DNA from 3 places in the Lysinibacillus sp. AR18-8 genome. Region 2 is predicted to be linked to each of the others. Evidence: riboswitches for the same ligand, from Rfam matches in the RefSeq annotation. Region 2 holds a riboswitch; each other region holds the start of a gene.
What was found. Region 2 has a riboswitch for cobalamin ahead of cobT (nicotinate-nucleotide--dimethylbenzimidazole phosphoribosyltransferase). Riboswitches for the same ligand answer to the same signal wherever they lie in the genome.
Positions count from the first base shown of each region.

Region 1: it holds a riboswitch for cobalamin, as region 2 does, so the genes downstream of both, BFM98_RS07150 (ABC transporter substrate-binding protein) here and cobT (nicotinate-nucleotide--dimethylbenzimidazole phosphoribosyltransferase) in region 2, are expected to answer to the same signal.
Region 3: it holds a riboswitch for cobalamin, as region 2 does, so the genes downstream of both, BFM98_RS00475 ((2Fe-2S) ferredoxin domain-containing protein) here and cobT (nicotinate-nucleotide--dimethylbenzimidazole phosphoribosyltransferase) in region 2, are expected to answer to the same signal.

Region 1 covers NZ_MDGU01000008.1:109,747-115,112, reverse strand. Annotated here, with positions in the region: gene BFM98_RS07155 (acyl-CoA dehydrogenase family protein) at 1-1,540, shown strand, start outside; cobalamin riboswitch at 1,598-1,780, shown strand; gene BFM98_RS07150 (ABC transporter substrate-binding protein) at 1,918-2,886, shown strand; gene BFM98_RS07145 (FecCD family ABC transporter permease) at 2,883-3,884, shown strand; gene BFM98_RS07140 (adenosylcobinamide amidohydrolase) at 3,881-5,341, shown strand; gene BFM98_RS07135 (cob(I)yrinic acid a,c-diamide adenosyltransferase) at 5,354-5,366, shown strand, end outside.
Region 2 covers NZ_MDGU01000005.1:75,436-80,801, forward strand. Annotated here, with positions in the region: gene miaA (tRNA (adenosine(37)-N6)-dimethylallyltransferase MiaA) at 1-785, shown strand, start outside; gene hfq (RNA chaperone Hfq) at 883-1,113, shown strand; gene BFM98_RS03875 (rhodanese-like domain-containing protein) at 1,209-1,511, shown strand; gene BFM98_RS03880 (hypothetical protein) at 1,555-1,950, opposite strand; cobalamin riboswitch at 2,359-2,534, shown strand; gene cobT (nicotinate-nucleotide--dimethylbenzimidazole phosphoribosyltransferase) at 2,627-3,682, shown strand; gene BFM98_RS03890 (trimeric intracellular cation channel family protein) at 3,734-4,339, opposite strand; gene BFM98_RS03895 (methionine gamma-lyase family protein) at 4,681-5,366, shown strand, end outside.
Region 3 covers NZ_MDGU01000001.1:97,384-102,749, reverse strand. Annotated here, with positions in the region: gene BFM98_RS00485 (sirohydrochlorin chelatase) at 1-332, opposite strand, end outside; gene cobJ (precorrin-3B C(17)-methyltransferase) at 347-2,014, opposite strand; gene BFM98_RS00475 ((2Fe-2S) ferredoxin domain-containing protein) at 2,019-2,390, opposite strand; cobalamin riboswitch at 2,537-2,718, opposite strand; cobalamin riboswitch at 2,970-3,154, shown strand; gene BFM98_RS00470 (energy-coupling factor ABC transporter permease) at 3,304-4,050, shown strand; gene BFM98_RS00465 (energy-coupling factor ABC transporter substrate-binding protein) at 4,054-4,326, shown strand; gene cbiQ (cobalt ECF transporter T component CbiQ) at 4,332-5,105, shown strand; gene BFM98_RS00455 (energy-coupling factor ABC transporter ATP-binding protein) at 5,102-5,366, shown strand, end outside.

The DNA of each region.
Region 1 (5,366 bases), on a different contig from region 2:
TTTTGGTGAGCTATGTGCAGGTGATATTGATGCGAGGGCAAAGCATACAGATCGACAGGGTGAGCCTCGCCTTCAAAGATATGATGCCTATGGTGAAGAGATATCAGAGGTTTGGGTTAATGATGGCTATAAAAAAACGATTGAAGAGACATATAATACTGGGATTGTAGGTTATGTACACAAGCATATTCCGCAGCTAGGACACAAGGGGAATTATGTTTATAGCTTTGCACAAGGTTATTTGCTATCACATGCAGAGCCCGGTTTTTATTGTCCAGTAACATTGACAATGGCAACTGCCTATCTATTAGATCATTATGCAGATGAAGAGGTAAAGCAGCGTTTTTTACCACATGTGTGTGCAACAGGTGACACAGATTTATATGAAGGTGCGACCTTTTTAACAGAACGTCAAGGGGGCTCTGACGTAGGTGCAAATGTGGTGGAGGCGAGAAAGGATGGCACTGCTTATCGTCTATATGGTGAAAAATATTTTGCATCCAATGCGGGCATGTGTGGTGTAGCGATGGTATTAGCACGACTAGAAGGTGCGCCAGCAGGTTCCAAAGGCTTAACATTGTTTGCAGTTCCTTGGCGCAAAGAAGATGGAACAACAAATCATTTACGTATTCGCCGACTGAAAGATAAGCTAGGCGTTCGGGCAGTTCCCTCTGGTGAGGTAGAATTTGATGGTGCACTTGCCTATGTTGTAGGGGAGCAAAATAAAGGGATTTATTATATGCTAGAAGCACTAAATCTCTCTAGAATTTGTAATGCAGTCGCTTCAATTGGTATTATGCGTCGCGGCTTCTTAGAGGCAAAACATTATGTAAGCAATCGACATGCATTTGGCAAGCCCTTAACACAGTACCCTATGATTCAGGATACTTTAGGGAAATTTGCAGCTAAGTTGCACGTGGAAGTAGCGACAGTTTTTGATCTTATCCAATTATACGATAAAGTGACAAGTGGACAGGGAACTCAGCAAGATCTTATTATGAATCGTTTATATATTGCCATTATGAAAAAGGAAACAGCAGAGCAAGCTGTTCATTATGCTAGTGAGGCAATTGAATTACACGGAGGTAATGGCTATATAGAAGACTTTGTAACGCCCCGCTTATTAAGAGACGCCCAAGTGTTAACGGTGTGGGAGGGTACGGCTAATATTTTGGCCTTAGAACTCATTCGTTTAGTAGATAAGTTTCATGCTCATGAACTGTTTGTACAGGAGATGGAGGAACGATTAGACAAATTAGCTGACAGCTCACTAGTACAAATCGTTAAAGAACAATTGGCGAATATGTCTGTGAAACTGCAAATTTTTAGCGCTTTAGACGAGGCAACGAAAACTTTTGAATCTAAGGGTATGGCGGAAAAAATGGCTCACCTTTATGAAAGTGTCATAGCGGTTGAGTGGGCACATAAATTTGGTGGGAAATATGAAAAACTAGCGGACGTTTATTTAGAACAGACATGGTCATTAAGAGAAATGGGTGCTCAAATGAAAACAGTCCAATACTTTTCTGAAATTGTATAATGGCCGGGGAGTCGTCTTGAATGGAGGCGACTTTTTTCATTTTCATGTATAATGAAATCAACTGAATATTATAAAGGTTCTTTACTTAAGTAAAGTGAAAAGGGAAATCGGTGTAATTCCGATGCGGTCCCGCCACTGTAAGTGTGAGTTTTTTCAAATGATGCCACTGAAGATTTCGGGAAGGCTTGAAAAATCGCAAGTAGCACTAGCCAGGAGACCTGCCTTTATAACGACATGACAACCTACGAGGATAGGGTGGTGGATTTTGTATCAGTTTTTTTGGTGCGATTTTGCCCCCTCATCGATCAAAGATGAGGGGTTTTATTTTGATGTAGAATAAAGCGAAATGTCGCACGGATCAACGAAGGAGGATTCACATGAAGAAATTTTGGAAAATAGGATTATCAGCATTTTTAGCAGTAGGCTTGCTAGCTGCTTGTGGGCAGGAAGCAAAAGATAACAAGCCATCTAACGAGCAGCAAACACAGCAAGAAACAGCACAGGTGGATGAAGCAACATTCCCAATGACGATAACAGATGCCCTTGGTAAGGACATTACACTTGAAGCACCTCCTGAGAAAATTGTTTCACTTATTCCAAGTAATACTGAAATCCTTTTTGGACTAGGTTTAAATGATGAAATAGTTGGTGTTACGGACAACGACGATTATCCGCCAGAGGCAGCTGAGAAGGATAAGGTTGGCGGTATGGAATACGATATTGAAAAAATTATTGCCTTAAAACCAGATATCGTTTTTTCACACGAATCTAGCATGTCTCTTTCAGAAGAGGCTATTGCACAGCTTGAATCAGCAGGTTTGAAAGTATTTGTTGTAAAAAATGCACAAGACTTTAATGAAACATATACAACAATTGAGCAACTTGGACGTGCTACAGGGAAATTACCAGAGGCAGAAAAAATTGTCGCTAATATGAAGGCAAAAGTAGAAGAAGTTTTGTCTAAAGTCAAGGATGTTGAACCCAAAAAAGTGTTAGTTGAAGCATCAGATGAGCCAGATATTTATACAGCTGGCAATGGTACATTTATGAACGCTATGCTTGAAATGATCAATGCAGAGAATGTAGCTGTAGATGGCGATAATTGGTATAAAATTGATGCAGAACAAATTATCGCAAAAAATCCAGATGTCATCGTGGTGACATATCATTATGTACCAGATATTTTAACGAAAATACCAAAACGTGCGGGCTTTGATACGATTAATGCCGTAAAAAATAATGCGATTGTGCAGGTAGATGAAAGTACGACAAGTCGTCAAGGGCCACGTTTAGCTGAAGGTCTAGAAGAATTAGCAAAAGCAATCTATCCTGAGGTATTTAAGTGAAAAAAATAGCACTAGCCTATACATTAACATGTACGCTTCTTCTTATTAGCATCTGGTGTGGCGTAGCGATAGGCTCGGTTCATATTCCATTAGAAGTATTGTGGAATAAGGCGGTTGATGAAACAGCCGCCAATATCTTTTGGAAAATTCGTTTGCCTCGCGTGTTATTAGCGGGACTAGTAGGCGCATCTCTAGCTATTGCTGGAGCAGCTTTCCAAGGTTTATTAAAAAATCCATTAGCAGATCCATATACACTAGGGGTTTCATCAGGGGCTTCTGTTGGTGCTGTTTTAACGATCTTTTTTAGTATTTCTATACCTGTTGTCGGTTTGTATGCGCTGCCAATTTTCAGTATGATTGGTGCTATCATCACGATGGTAGTTGTTATGAGCTTTGCTAGACTCGTAGACCGCTCATTAAAAATGGAAACGTTGATATTAACAGGTGTTATTTTTAGTTCATTTTTAGGTTCCCTTATTTCATTAATGATTGCCTTATCTGGTGAAGAATTACGTCAGGTAATAGGCTGGCTACTTGGTTCTGTTTCGATGCGTGGTTGGCCATATGTCCAAATGATCATTCCATTTGTGATTGTAGGTTCAATTATGCTATGGACACAAAGACGAGAACTAAATGTTTTGTTGTATGGTGAAGAGCGAGCAAAACATTTAGGTGTTAATGTGAAGCGCAGTAAATATTTGATATTAGCAGGTGGCTCCATGCTAACTGGAGCAGCTGTAGCGGTTTCTGGCACAATTGGCTTTGTAGGATTAGTGGTGCCGCATATGACAAGGATGATTTGGGGTTCTGATCATCGCCACTTATTACCATTATCTTTTTTCAATGGTGCAACATTACTCATTATTTGCGACTTAGTAGCACGAACAATCATTGTGCCAAGAGAGCTACCAATTGGTGTTATTACGGCATTTATTGGAGCACCTGTTTTCTCCTATATTTTTTATAAGCAGCGAAGAAGCAAGGGGGTACGGGCATGATTGTTGTTGAACATCTATCAGGTGGCTATGAAGATGTACCAATCGTCAGGGACATTAGTTTTACTGTTGAAAAAGGAAAAATTCTTGGCATTCTAGGGCCGAATGGTAGCGGGAAATCCACATTATTAAAAGTAATGAGTGGTATTTTACCAGCTACTGCTGGAACCATTTCGATTGATGGACAAAATATTCTTTCTTATAATGCTCGTGCTTTGGCGAAAAAAATGGCTGTATTACCACAGCTACATGCAAATGCTTTCTCGAACAGTGTGAGAGAGGCAGTTTCACTGGGGCGCTACCCACATCAAACAGGCTTTTTCTCGAGTTGGTCCGAGCAGGATGAACAGGCTGTGCAACATGCTATGCTACAAACAGGTGTAAAGCGGTATGAGCATACACCAATGGAATTTTTATCTGGTGGTGAACAACAAAGAGTATTTGTAGCACAAGCCTTAGCTCAAACTGCAGAAATACTATTACTGGATGAACCAACTAATCATTTAGATATTGCCCACCAACGTCAAATTTTAGATATGGTGCGGAAGGAAGCCATGGAGTGCGGTTTAACAGTTGTTATGGTACTACACGATATGAATTTAGCCTCTCTTTATTGTGATGAATTATTGCTAATGGAAAGCGGACAAATGAGAGCACTTGGTGCACCACATGAAGTATTAATTGCCTCCCAAATTGAAGAAGTTTATCAAGCACGGGTGACTACATATGCTCACCCTGAAATACCAAAACCTCAAATTACAATGATGCCCGCAGCTACAGACTATCAACAGCGAGCTGTCATCAAAAAAGAGCACTTTACGATAACTGAACAATATATCCAACTTCAATCAGAGCTTCCTCTGAAGACCGTATCTTCTGCAGTTCATAACCCAGGTATTGGCTGGCATAATTGCTTATTAAATCGCTCAGTTCCTGGTGATTATGTCATCAGCGATGTGAAACGAGAAGTTAAAGAATTTTTAAAAAGGGGAAATTTTTCACCTACAAATACTGTTGTTATGCTAACAGCAGTACCAACAGCTCTAGTGGCCATCAATGAATTTTCAGCACCTTTTGGCAGTATAATCGTAGCTGTAACTGCTGGCGTAGGCAATGCAGTTGATGTATCTCGAGTACATGAAAGACAAGATGAACCATATATTGGTACTATTAATACATGGGTTATCATTAATGGTTGTTTATCGGAAGAGGCATTTTTTCAGGCATTGATGACAGCAACTGAGGCAAAAACAAAGGCGTTGCAATCAGAAAATATTCGTGATGAGCGGAGTGGAACAATTGCAACAGGTACTGCTACAGATAGTCTGTTAATTGCTGCAACTCAAAAAGGGGAAGAAATGCTGTATGGTGGCCCAATTACGGAAGTTGGTAAAATGATTGCAAAGGGTGTCTATGAAACAACAGTTCAGGCGATTAGGAATTATAAAAACCAGTTTTAGGAGATGAGAGAAATGAAGCTTTACA
Region 2 (5,366 bases):
GTGATTCCATGCAAGTTTATAAAGGGCTCGATATTGGGACAGCTAAAATTACCGAAGAAGAGATGGAGGGCGTTCCTCATCATTTACTTAGCTTTTTAGAGCCTACAGAATCTTTTTCGGTAGCAGATTATCAAAAATTAGTACGTGCGAAGATCGCGGAAATACAAACTCGTCAAAAATTACCTATAATAGTAGGAGGCTCTGGCTTATATGTACAAGCTGTCCTCTATGATTTCCAATTTACTGATGAAAAAGTAGATGAAGAAGCACGAAAAGCCTACTATGAGGAATTAGCAAAGCTTGGCCCTGAGGCAATGCATGACAAACTAAAACAACTAGACCCTCAAACAGCGGAGACAATCCATCCAAACAATACACGTCGTGTTATTCGTGCATTAGAAATGCTGGAATTAAGCGGTGTATCAAAAGCAGCGGAAGCGCAAAATCGAGGGGAAGTACCCCTTTACGACCATGTTATTTTAGGGCTAGGTCAAAACATGTCCCGTGACGTGCTATATGACCGTATTAATCGTCGTGTTGATTTAATGGTGGAAAATGGTCTTCTGCAAGAGGTGAAGGGATTATGGCAGCAAAATATCCGTGGAGTACAGTCTATACAAGCCATCGGGTATAAAGAATTATATGATTATTTAGATGGCAAATGTACCCTAGAGGAAGCCCTTGATAGCTTAAAACAAAATTCCCGTCGCTATGCAAAAAGACAGCTTACTTATTTCCGTAATAAAATGGATGTCCATTTTATTACGCCGGATGATCGATTATAAGAATAAAGAAAAATTTCTAAAAATTACTAATTGATAAATTGGTAGAACGTGCTACTATAGGAATGAAGAGGTAGAAAGTTAGTAGGGAGGCTATTTGATGAAATCAATCAATTTGCAAGATACGTTCTTGAACCAACTACGTAAAAACAGTGTTTTTGTAACTGTATTTCTGTTAAACGGATTTCAGTTAAAAGGGACTGTGAAATCATATGATAATTTTACAGTATTACTACTTGATGCTGAAAATAAGCAGCACCTAATCTACAAGCATGCCATTTCTACATTCGTACCAGCAAAACAAATAGAGTTTTTAGAGACAGAAGTATAATAAGTTTGTTAAACAGTTAGTGTTCTCACACTGGCTGTTTTTTTTGCTACAAGCTATAATGATAGTGGAATTTGATATTTTGGAGGACAAAGTTTATGAAAACAATGGAAACAACACAATTATTAGATCTGTTAGATGCAAATGAGGACCTATATATTATCGATGTACGTGAAGAGGATGAAGTAGCCCATGGCATGATCCCAGGTGCTCAACATATTGCACTCGGAACTATCCCTGAACGTTTAGAGGAATTAGATGTAGAAAAGCCATATATTATTGTATGTAAGGCTGGAGCTCGTTCTGCCAATGCGTGTGCTTACTTAGAGGCACAAGGATTTGATGTAACAAACCTTGAAGGCGGCATGCTGGCTTATGATGGAGAATTAGAATTTAAATAAATCATGAAAAAAGAAAGAGTATACACTCTTTCTTTTTTCATGATTATTTTTTCAAGGCATCCATGATAAAATTAAAATTCTCTTCAAAGTTTTTGTAGATATTAACATTTTTTTGTCCCTGCACTTTTGAAGCATAACTAGCAAAGTTTAGACCAGCTCCATAAATTTGTAGTGCTCCATTCGCCAAATCCCCTTTTTGGAGAAGCTCAATGCCATCTTTCAAGAAATTTTGACTCTCCTCGAAATGACACTCCGTAATGTATTTATCACCACTATGAAATAACTTTAAATTTTCTAGTATTTTATTTGCTGTCTCTTCACTGATCGAAGCGTCGATATTGATTAACAACTGATTGATCGGTTTTACGAGTTTGGCATAGAGGCTATCGTGCGTTTCACAGGTTTCAGCAATAGCGTTTCTTAATTGTTTTGCATTCATCGTATCTACTCCTAACTTTTCATCGTTTTACTATTGATACTTACCCTAATTTTAATCATAGAAATAATTTATGTTTACATTGAACAGATTATTAAGATTTCAACTTTTATGTTCAACATTACTCAGTGAATTGGCAGAACATATGCTATGGAAGGTAGAGATGATTGAAAAGTCTGTAGTTTACTTGTTATGGCAATTGATTCAGTAATGGATTTTTGTACAAGCCGAGTGTTAGACATAGAGAATTCTAAAAAGCACTAATTATGGAAGACTAGGAATCAAGTGAAGGATTCATTTATTGTGACAAGCTCTTGATAGCTTATATTGTGAATAGCAGTATGTACTAAGTTAACACTCAAAAGATTTTTTCCTCTTGACACTAAAAAAGTTGTAAAGTAGATTTAACATAATTACATAAAAGCAATAGGTGCCCATTAGGGAGAATAGGGAATAAAGTGAAAAGCTTTAGCGGACCCGCCACTGTATAAGGGAATTTCATAGTGTATGCCACTAGCAAATTGCTGGGAAGGTACTATGAGGTGTTGAACTTGAGCCAGGAGACCTGCCTACATGCTTTAGAAGATATAGATGATGGAAAAGTCTGTAGTTTATTTGTCATGACAATAAACTACAGACTTTTTATTTTGTCTTAATGAGAACGAGAGGAGAAATAATCATGCAATTATTACAAGACACGATTCAAAACATTCAGGGGGCTGATATGAAAAGTATGGAGCAAGCTAGAAAGCGGATTGATGCGCTTTGTAAGCCCCCAGGTAGCTTGGGTAAACTAGAATCACTTGCCGTACAGCTCTCTGGTATAACAGGACAATTATATCCGATGGTCGACAAAAAAGTGATGATTGTCTGTGCTGCAGATCATGGTGTTTGCGAGGAAGGTGTAACCACGAATCCACAAGATGTTACGGTCTTTCAAACATTAAATTTTCCTAAGGGGGGTACAGGCGTTTGTGCGATTGCGGGGATTACCAATGCAAAGGTGGTCACAGTAGATGTGGGTGTAAAAGAAGATATTCCACTTGATGCAGGTGTCATTATTCATAAAATTAAATATGGTACAGATAACATGGCACAAGGTCCAGCTATGGCCAAACAAGAAGCCATTCAATCGATAGAAGTAGGAATCCGTGTGGCCACTGAGGAAATCATAAAAGGTGCTGATGTACTTGGGACTGGAGAAATGGGCATCGGCAATACAACACCAAGTGCTGCGATATTAGCTGTTTTGACGGGATGCAACCCTATCGAAGTAACGGGGTTTGGTGCAGGAGTAGGCCAAGGAGGCATTGCCTATAAAGCGGCAGTTATTGAAAAAGCAATTACCTTAAATCAGCCTAATCCAAATGATGTTATTGATGTTCTGGCTAAGGTTGGAGGGTTAGAGATAGGGGCGATGACAGGTATTATTCTTGGCGCTACTGCCCATCGTAAACCCGTTGTCATTGATGGATTTATTTCAACTATAGCAGCCCTCATTGCTTATAAGCTCGAACCAAAAGTAATCGATTATATCATTCCTTCCCATGCTTCAGAGGAACCAGGGGCAAAAATTGCCGCTGCCTTACTAGGCATTGAACCAATGTTGCACATGAATATGCGTTTAGGCGAAGGTTCTGGAGCAGCCTTAGCCTTTCCTATTTTAGATGCAGCTTGCTCGATGATGAAAAACATGGCGACTTTAGAAGAATCAATGCAGTTGTTAAAAAGATAAAAACAATAAAACAGCCAATGACTTAATTTTTGGTCATTGGCTGAATGGTGTTTATGCACGATTTAACTTTCGTAATGGCAAGCGCCACTTCATCATATAGGAAAGAATACGTAAAGCTGTAATCACTGCGAATAAAATATAAAGGAAAATGTCTCCTGTAAAAACCTCGAATCCGATTAGCAATCCTGCAAGAGCTGCCCAAACACCATAAACTTCATCACGGAGAACTAATGGTTTTCTTCTAGCTAATAAATCTCGTACAATACCCCCACCTGAACCTGTCAAAACAGCAGCTACAATGACTGCGCTTACTGGCATATCAAGCTTAACAGCATAGAGTGCGCCTTGAATAGCGAATGCTGATAAGCCAATCGCATCTGTGAAGTTACCCCAACGATGCCAATGTTGAATCAGATGATGCGGAAAAATAAAGAATATCGTAATCGCAGCAAGCGCTATTTGAAACATCATATCCTGTCCCCAAAGTGTTGTGACAGGTAGTCCAATGAGTAAATTTCGGATAGCTCCTCCACCAAAAGCAGTCACAATACCAAGTATATATACACCGAATAAATCGTATTCTTCTTCCATGGCAATAATTGCCCCAGAAATAGCAAAGGCAATTGTTCCTATAATACTAAAAACCTCCCAAGCCATCCCTTTCACCCCTTCTATCAATAAATAAACTTTATTAAAAGTTAAAAGACTTTTTACGTAACAGAATCTATGAATTTAATAGCCAAAATCGGTCATTAAATACGCATCTTGAAATGAGTCCGCACATTAGCTTAGCGTAAAATCCTCTTAGAAACAATAGGCAAGTTTTACAGGTGCACATACAAATTGATAAAATGTGATTAAAATAAAGAAAAACATTCGTCAAAAGCGTTCATATACCAGTAGTTGGTTAGGGAATTCTAGAGTGATTGAAGTCAATTTAGATAGTCAATAAATCTTACTGATTGAAATGCGAGACATTGTGAAATGGAGAAGAAAGAATGACGTTTACATCAAATTTATCAACAGAAACGCTATCGTTAGCGGCAAAAGTAGAGGAGCAAGTTCGGCCTTATCATGCCAAGGTAGAAGAAATGGCGTTCTACAATCAGCAGAAGGTGCTAGCAGCTTTCAGAAAGCATCAAGTAAGTGATTATCATTTACACCCATCAAACGGCTATGGCTATGATGATGAGGGGCGGGATAATCTAGAGCGTGTTTATGCGGAAGTATTTGGTGCAGAGGCAGCCATAGTCCGACCACAAATTATTTCAGGGACACATGCAATCACGCTTAGTCTATTCGGTGTTTTGCGTCCTGGTGATGAGCTGCTTTATATTTCTGGTCAGCCATATGATACATTGCAATCCATTGTCGATGGTGGTGATAAAGATACAGGTTCACTGAAAGATTATAAAATCGGTTATCGACATGTGGATTTACTAGATAATCAGGTTATTGATTGGGCAGGTGTAGAAGCGGCCATTACAGCACAAACCAAAATGATCGCGATTCAGCGTTCAAAAGGCTATGCAACACGTCCATCCTTTACAATTGAAGAAATTGCAGATATGTGTGAAAAGGTACGTAAATTAGCTCCGAAAGCTATTATTTTTGTAGATAACTGCTATGGCGAGTTTGTAGAGGCCCAGGAACCTACAGAGGTTGGGGCTGACTTAATAGCAGG
Region 3 (5,366 bases), on a different contig from region 2:
GCAAAGATTTCATCATGGATACCAATTGTTTGACCATATGTGAAGGTAATCGTTGGATAATGCTCACGTGCATGCTCGATTTCCGCTGGAATATGCAGCTTTGAATGGCCTGCATGCAGTAAAATGATTGGAATTACATGTACCTCTGTAGCTCCCTTTTTCACACAGTTTGTAATACCTTCTTCGATGTTAGGTGAAGCAAATTCAAGGAAACAAGTTTCCACTAAAAATTGTTCATCAATACGCGGTGTCATTTGTTCGATAAATGTACGAACCTCATCATTTCCTGCTGCTAAACGGCTCCCATGGCCGACAAATAAAATAGCTTTCATCTCTCTACTCCTTACTAGTCGCCGCACGGAGCTGGCTCTACTTTTATTTTGGAAGACATATCTTGATACGTAAAATGCAGTATTTTTTTCACACGTTTAAAATATTTAAATAAGCGTTCATTTGGATGAGCATTTGCTTTATATTCTTCAATAATATCTGTAATGAGTGGAATCAGCTGCTCAGGCTCCAGCCCTTCTACAACAGGCTGTGCTGCGTGTGCTGTACGACCGACTGGTTTTGCTCCAATAAAGACATCAAATTTACTTTTGCGGTAGACGATACCAATATCATCAAATACAGCCCGATAACAGGCCATCCCACAGCCATTAAAGCCAATATTTAATGTCTTCGGTAAGGACATACCGCCTAGTTTTTCTTGTATTTCCTCTGCATATGGTATTGAATCAGCCTTTTCACCGTAGCAAAAATCACAAGCCTTCAGTGATAACACATCACCAATCGGGGCTAATAAAAACCCTACTTCCTGTAATTTCTCTGTGATCTGTTCAGGGGCAGTCGTTGGTATTTTCAAATGAATTTGATGATCTGGTGTGTATTCCATCGTCCCCTCATCCCCAACGACCTCCGCTAACGTCATCATTTGCTGGGGAGTAAAAAACTTATTGGCTACACCAGGACTTACTGCTAATTCAAAAATAGATTCTATTTTTTGCTGTACAAGCTTCGGTGTTACTTTGACTGCGCTTGTCCCTTTTACCATTGCAAGTGCCGCTGTAGCCATTTCAAGAGCTGTTTTTTTAGGCTTTGGCGTAGCGGCTATACTGGGTTTATTAAAGCGCCCTGCATTAGGGTCAGCCGTAAAGTCATTTCGCGCTGTTCCCGTCTCTTGGTTCATTGCCCAAGGTTCATTTTCTTCGCGTAAACGTTGATGTGGACGTAATGGCTGTTTCTCTTCACCCAGAGTATATTTACGTTGGTAACCGCGGGGCGTAATCATCTTATTGTCATAGAAAAATGTTGACGAATTCCCGATAATGACAGTTGTCAACATACCAATATCATGTTCTAGCATTTCTGCTAGTGTTGTCATGGTCACTTCTTGACGTTCTCGATAGGCACTTTTCACAAGCCCAACTGGTGTGTCTGGCGAACGATATTCTAAGAGTATTCGTTGAGCCTCGACAATTTGTCTTGTTCGACGTCCACTTTTAGGATTGTATAAAGCAATGACAAAGTCCGCCATTGCAGCTGCCTCGACACGCTTTGCAATTAAATTCCAAGGTGTTAGATGGTCACTCAAACTGATTGTACAAGCATCATGCATAATAGGTGCACCAAGTATGCTAGCGCATGAATTAATCGCAGAAATCCCAGGAACAATTTCAACTTCAATTCCTGTTGCTTCTGTCCAGCCTAGCTCAATTAACACCTCATAGACTAATCCTGCCATGCCATAGACGCCTGCATCACCACTCGAAATTACTGAGACGATGCTCCCTGCTTCGGCTTGACGAACGGCTTCCTGTGCACGCGACACTTCTTCTGTCATGCCTGTACTAACAATCGATTTTGCACTTACTAAATCTTGAATCAGCTCTACATAGGTTTTATAGCCTATAATCATATCACTTTGTTGTAAAGCCTCTACTGCACGTGTCGTAATATGCTTAAAATCTCCAGGTCCAAAGCCTACTACGAAAATTTTTCCTTTTTGCGCCATGTTGTTACCCCTCTTTCACCTTTTCGATCCCTTTAATAGCAGTTGTTTGAGCAGTACGCTGTAATGTACCTTCACGAAGTGTAAAGACATGTTCGTTGTATAAGGATTCATGATGTAAATCTTGTACTAGTGTTCTAGCATGCTCTGTTGATGGCACACGATACCAGTTTCCTTGAGGATAAGCGATTACCACACAAGCATCCTTGCAGCGTCCATTACAGCGCGTTCTTGTCGTATGTATTTCCTGATCGAGTGCTTGCCGCTGTATCTCATCTCGAATGGCTAAGGTAATTTCCTCCCCATCCTTTTTCATGCAGCTACTGCCATTGCAAATAAAGAGATGTGTTTTCATCCCCTCTAAATTCCAAGTTGTCATCTTCTGTCTCCCCTCATTTGCTTTTTGGAAAAAGAAAAACCTTTACTCTATAACGAAGAGTAAAGGTTTTGTAGAAGCCAAATAAAAACGAATAGAATGAAATACAGGTACCCGCTTTCGCTTCAACTTCTCCCTCCGAAAAGTTTGCATGCACAATCAAATAAGCAGGTTTCCTGACTTAAGCTTCATTTTACTGTCGCACCTTCCCAAGTTTGCACCAGTGGCTTTGCGATTTCATCAGCTATTACAGTAGCGGGGGCTGTATTGGATTTTCACCAATTTCCCTATTATCTCGAGCTATTCGAGCACTTATTGACGTTTTATATGAAATTTTTATTAGAATTTTAAATAGAAAACTGTCTTTATCATATCTTATTATTTTAAAATTTCAATATTTCTTTAAAAATTTATGACAAATTTATCAATTTTGAATGGAACTAGGTATGAAATTTATACAATCTATATAATTTGCGCACAAAATTTTATCAGAATATTCACCGTTGACCTTTAATTAAAAAAATTTCATAAAAGGTATAGCATATTTATGGAAATTCATGTTACACTTTGTCGTGAAATCTCACAATTTGAATTTTTTTCGGTGCAAAGTGCTTGTCATTTTGCTTAAAAGGGAAGCCGGTTTGAGTCCGGCGCGGTCCCGCCACTGTAATAGGGAGCTTTATAGAATATGTCACTGTCTAACGGATGGGAAGACCTATAAAGCATTGAACTAGAGCCAGGAGACCTGCCGAAAAATAAGTGATCGTTTCAACCTACGAGGATAGGTGTGCGGCTTAGCAGATGAGACTGTTATTTGCTTTTTTAGCTATGCACTTTTCCACCTAAGGAGAAGTGCTTTTTTTAATTACGCACGCAATATTCTAAAAATCTATTAATTAGTTAGGAGGAAAGCTTTTTGAAATTATCATGGTGGAAACTTAGTTATTTTTTACTGGCCTTTTTAATCGTGCCAAAACGTGCCTTTGCCATGCATATCATGGAAGGTTTTTTACCAATCGAATGGGCTATTTTTTGGTGGGTGATCTCTATCCCATTTATCATTCTAGGATTGCGTTCTATTCGAAAAACCATTGATGAAAATCCTGAAACAAAAATGCTTTTGGGGCTTTCAGGAGCCTTTGCCTTTGTGCTATCCGCCCTAAAAATCCCTTCAGTTACAGGTAGTTGCTCTCACCCAACTGGTGTAGGACTTGGGACAGTACTCTTTGGCCCTCTAGCAATGAGTGTAATTGGAACAATCGTTTTATTATTTCAATCTTTATTATTAGCTCATGGAGGAATTACAACTTTAGGGGCTAATGCCTTTTCTATGGCTATTGTTGGTCCTTTTATTGCTTACTTTGTCTTTAAAGGGGCTCAAAAAGTAGGGTTGTCATTTTCACTAGCCATATTCTTTGCAGCTATGCTTGGTGATTTAGGTACATACATTGTGACTTCTGTACAACTAGCACTAGCCTTTCCTTCAGAGGTTGGAGGCTTTATGGCATCCTTTACAAAGTTTGCAGGTATTTTTGCCTTAACTCAAATTCCTTTAGCAGTGAGTGAAGGAATTTTAACGGTCATTGTGATGAATTTCTTGAAAAAATACAATGTTAGCGAATTAAAAACGTTACGTGTTTTCTCAACAAAGGAGGCACATTAACAAATGAAGAAAAATTTATTGTTATTAGCAATTGTTGTGTTGTTAGCCATCATTCCCTTATTCATACAAAAAGGTGCTGAATTTGGTGGTGCTGATGGAGAAGCAGAAGCAGCTATTGGTGAAATTAATGCGGAATATGAACCATGGTTTGAAAGTCTATGGGAGCCACCAAGTGGTGAAATCGAAAGCTTATTATTCGTGCTACAGGCAGCTATAGGAGCTGGCTTTATTGGCTACTTCATCGGCTATATGCGTGGCAAACACAAAGAAGGTTAACCATTATGTTACTCATTGATAAGTATGCCTATCTGAATAAGCTAGCGTCCGTTCATCCGCTAGAAAAAATGATATTTTCACTTGGACTACTTCTCATAACGCTCATCATGAGAGATGAACGACTTTCACTCATTACATTTTTTGTAATGAGTGCTTTTATCATTTTAGGTGCAAAAATTCCGCTTGCATACTACGGCAAATTATTATTGCTACCTAGCTTTTTCTTATTAACAAGTCTCGTATCTATTTTACTTTCCTTTACATCATCAACGAATACACTCCCTGCCCATATTTGGTCGTTTACATTTAGGAATTGGGCTGTCTTTATTGGGAATGCAAGTGTGTTAGCAGCGCAACAGCTGTTCTTTATTGTCCTTGGTAGCATTAGTTGTTTATACTTTTTAATTCTAACCACTTCCGTACAAGGAATATGTTATGTGCTACGACAATGGCGACTCCCCTCTTTATTAGTGGAGCTCGTCGAACTAATCTATCGTTTTATTTTTATGTTTTTAGAAAGCATGCAAAATATACATCTCGCCCAGCAAGCACGTCTTGGCTATCATTCACCGATGCAATGGCTACGCTCTGTCTCCATGCTTATTGTGACATTATTTGTGGAAATGTTTCAGCGTAGCCGAGAGCTCAACAATGCCGTGCAATCACGTGGAGGCGAGGCCGTCTACTGGCAAGAGATGGGCTCTTATAGCAAGAAAAATTGGCTAGGCATGGCAGCTATTTTACTAGTCCTCATCATATATGGAGGGTATTTTACATGACAGCATTTTATTTTGAACTCAACCAATTATCTTATGCCTATGCGGATGGTACGAAGGCGTTGTCAGATATTACATTAGACATTCCAAAAGGTAAAAAAATCGCCATACTCGGACATAATGGCGCAGGAAAATCGACTTTATTTCAGCATCTTAACGGTATTTTAAAACCTACAGCTGGAACGATTGTATTCGAAGGCAACGATCTGGAATATAGTCGAAAAGCTTTAAAGGCCCTACGCCAAAAAGTCGGCATTGTTTTTC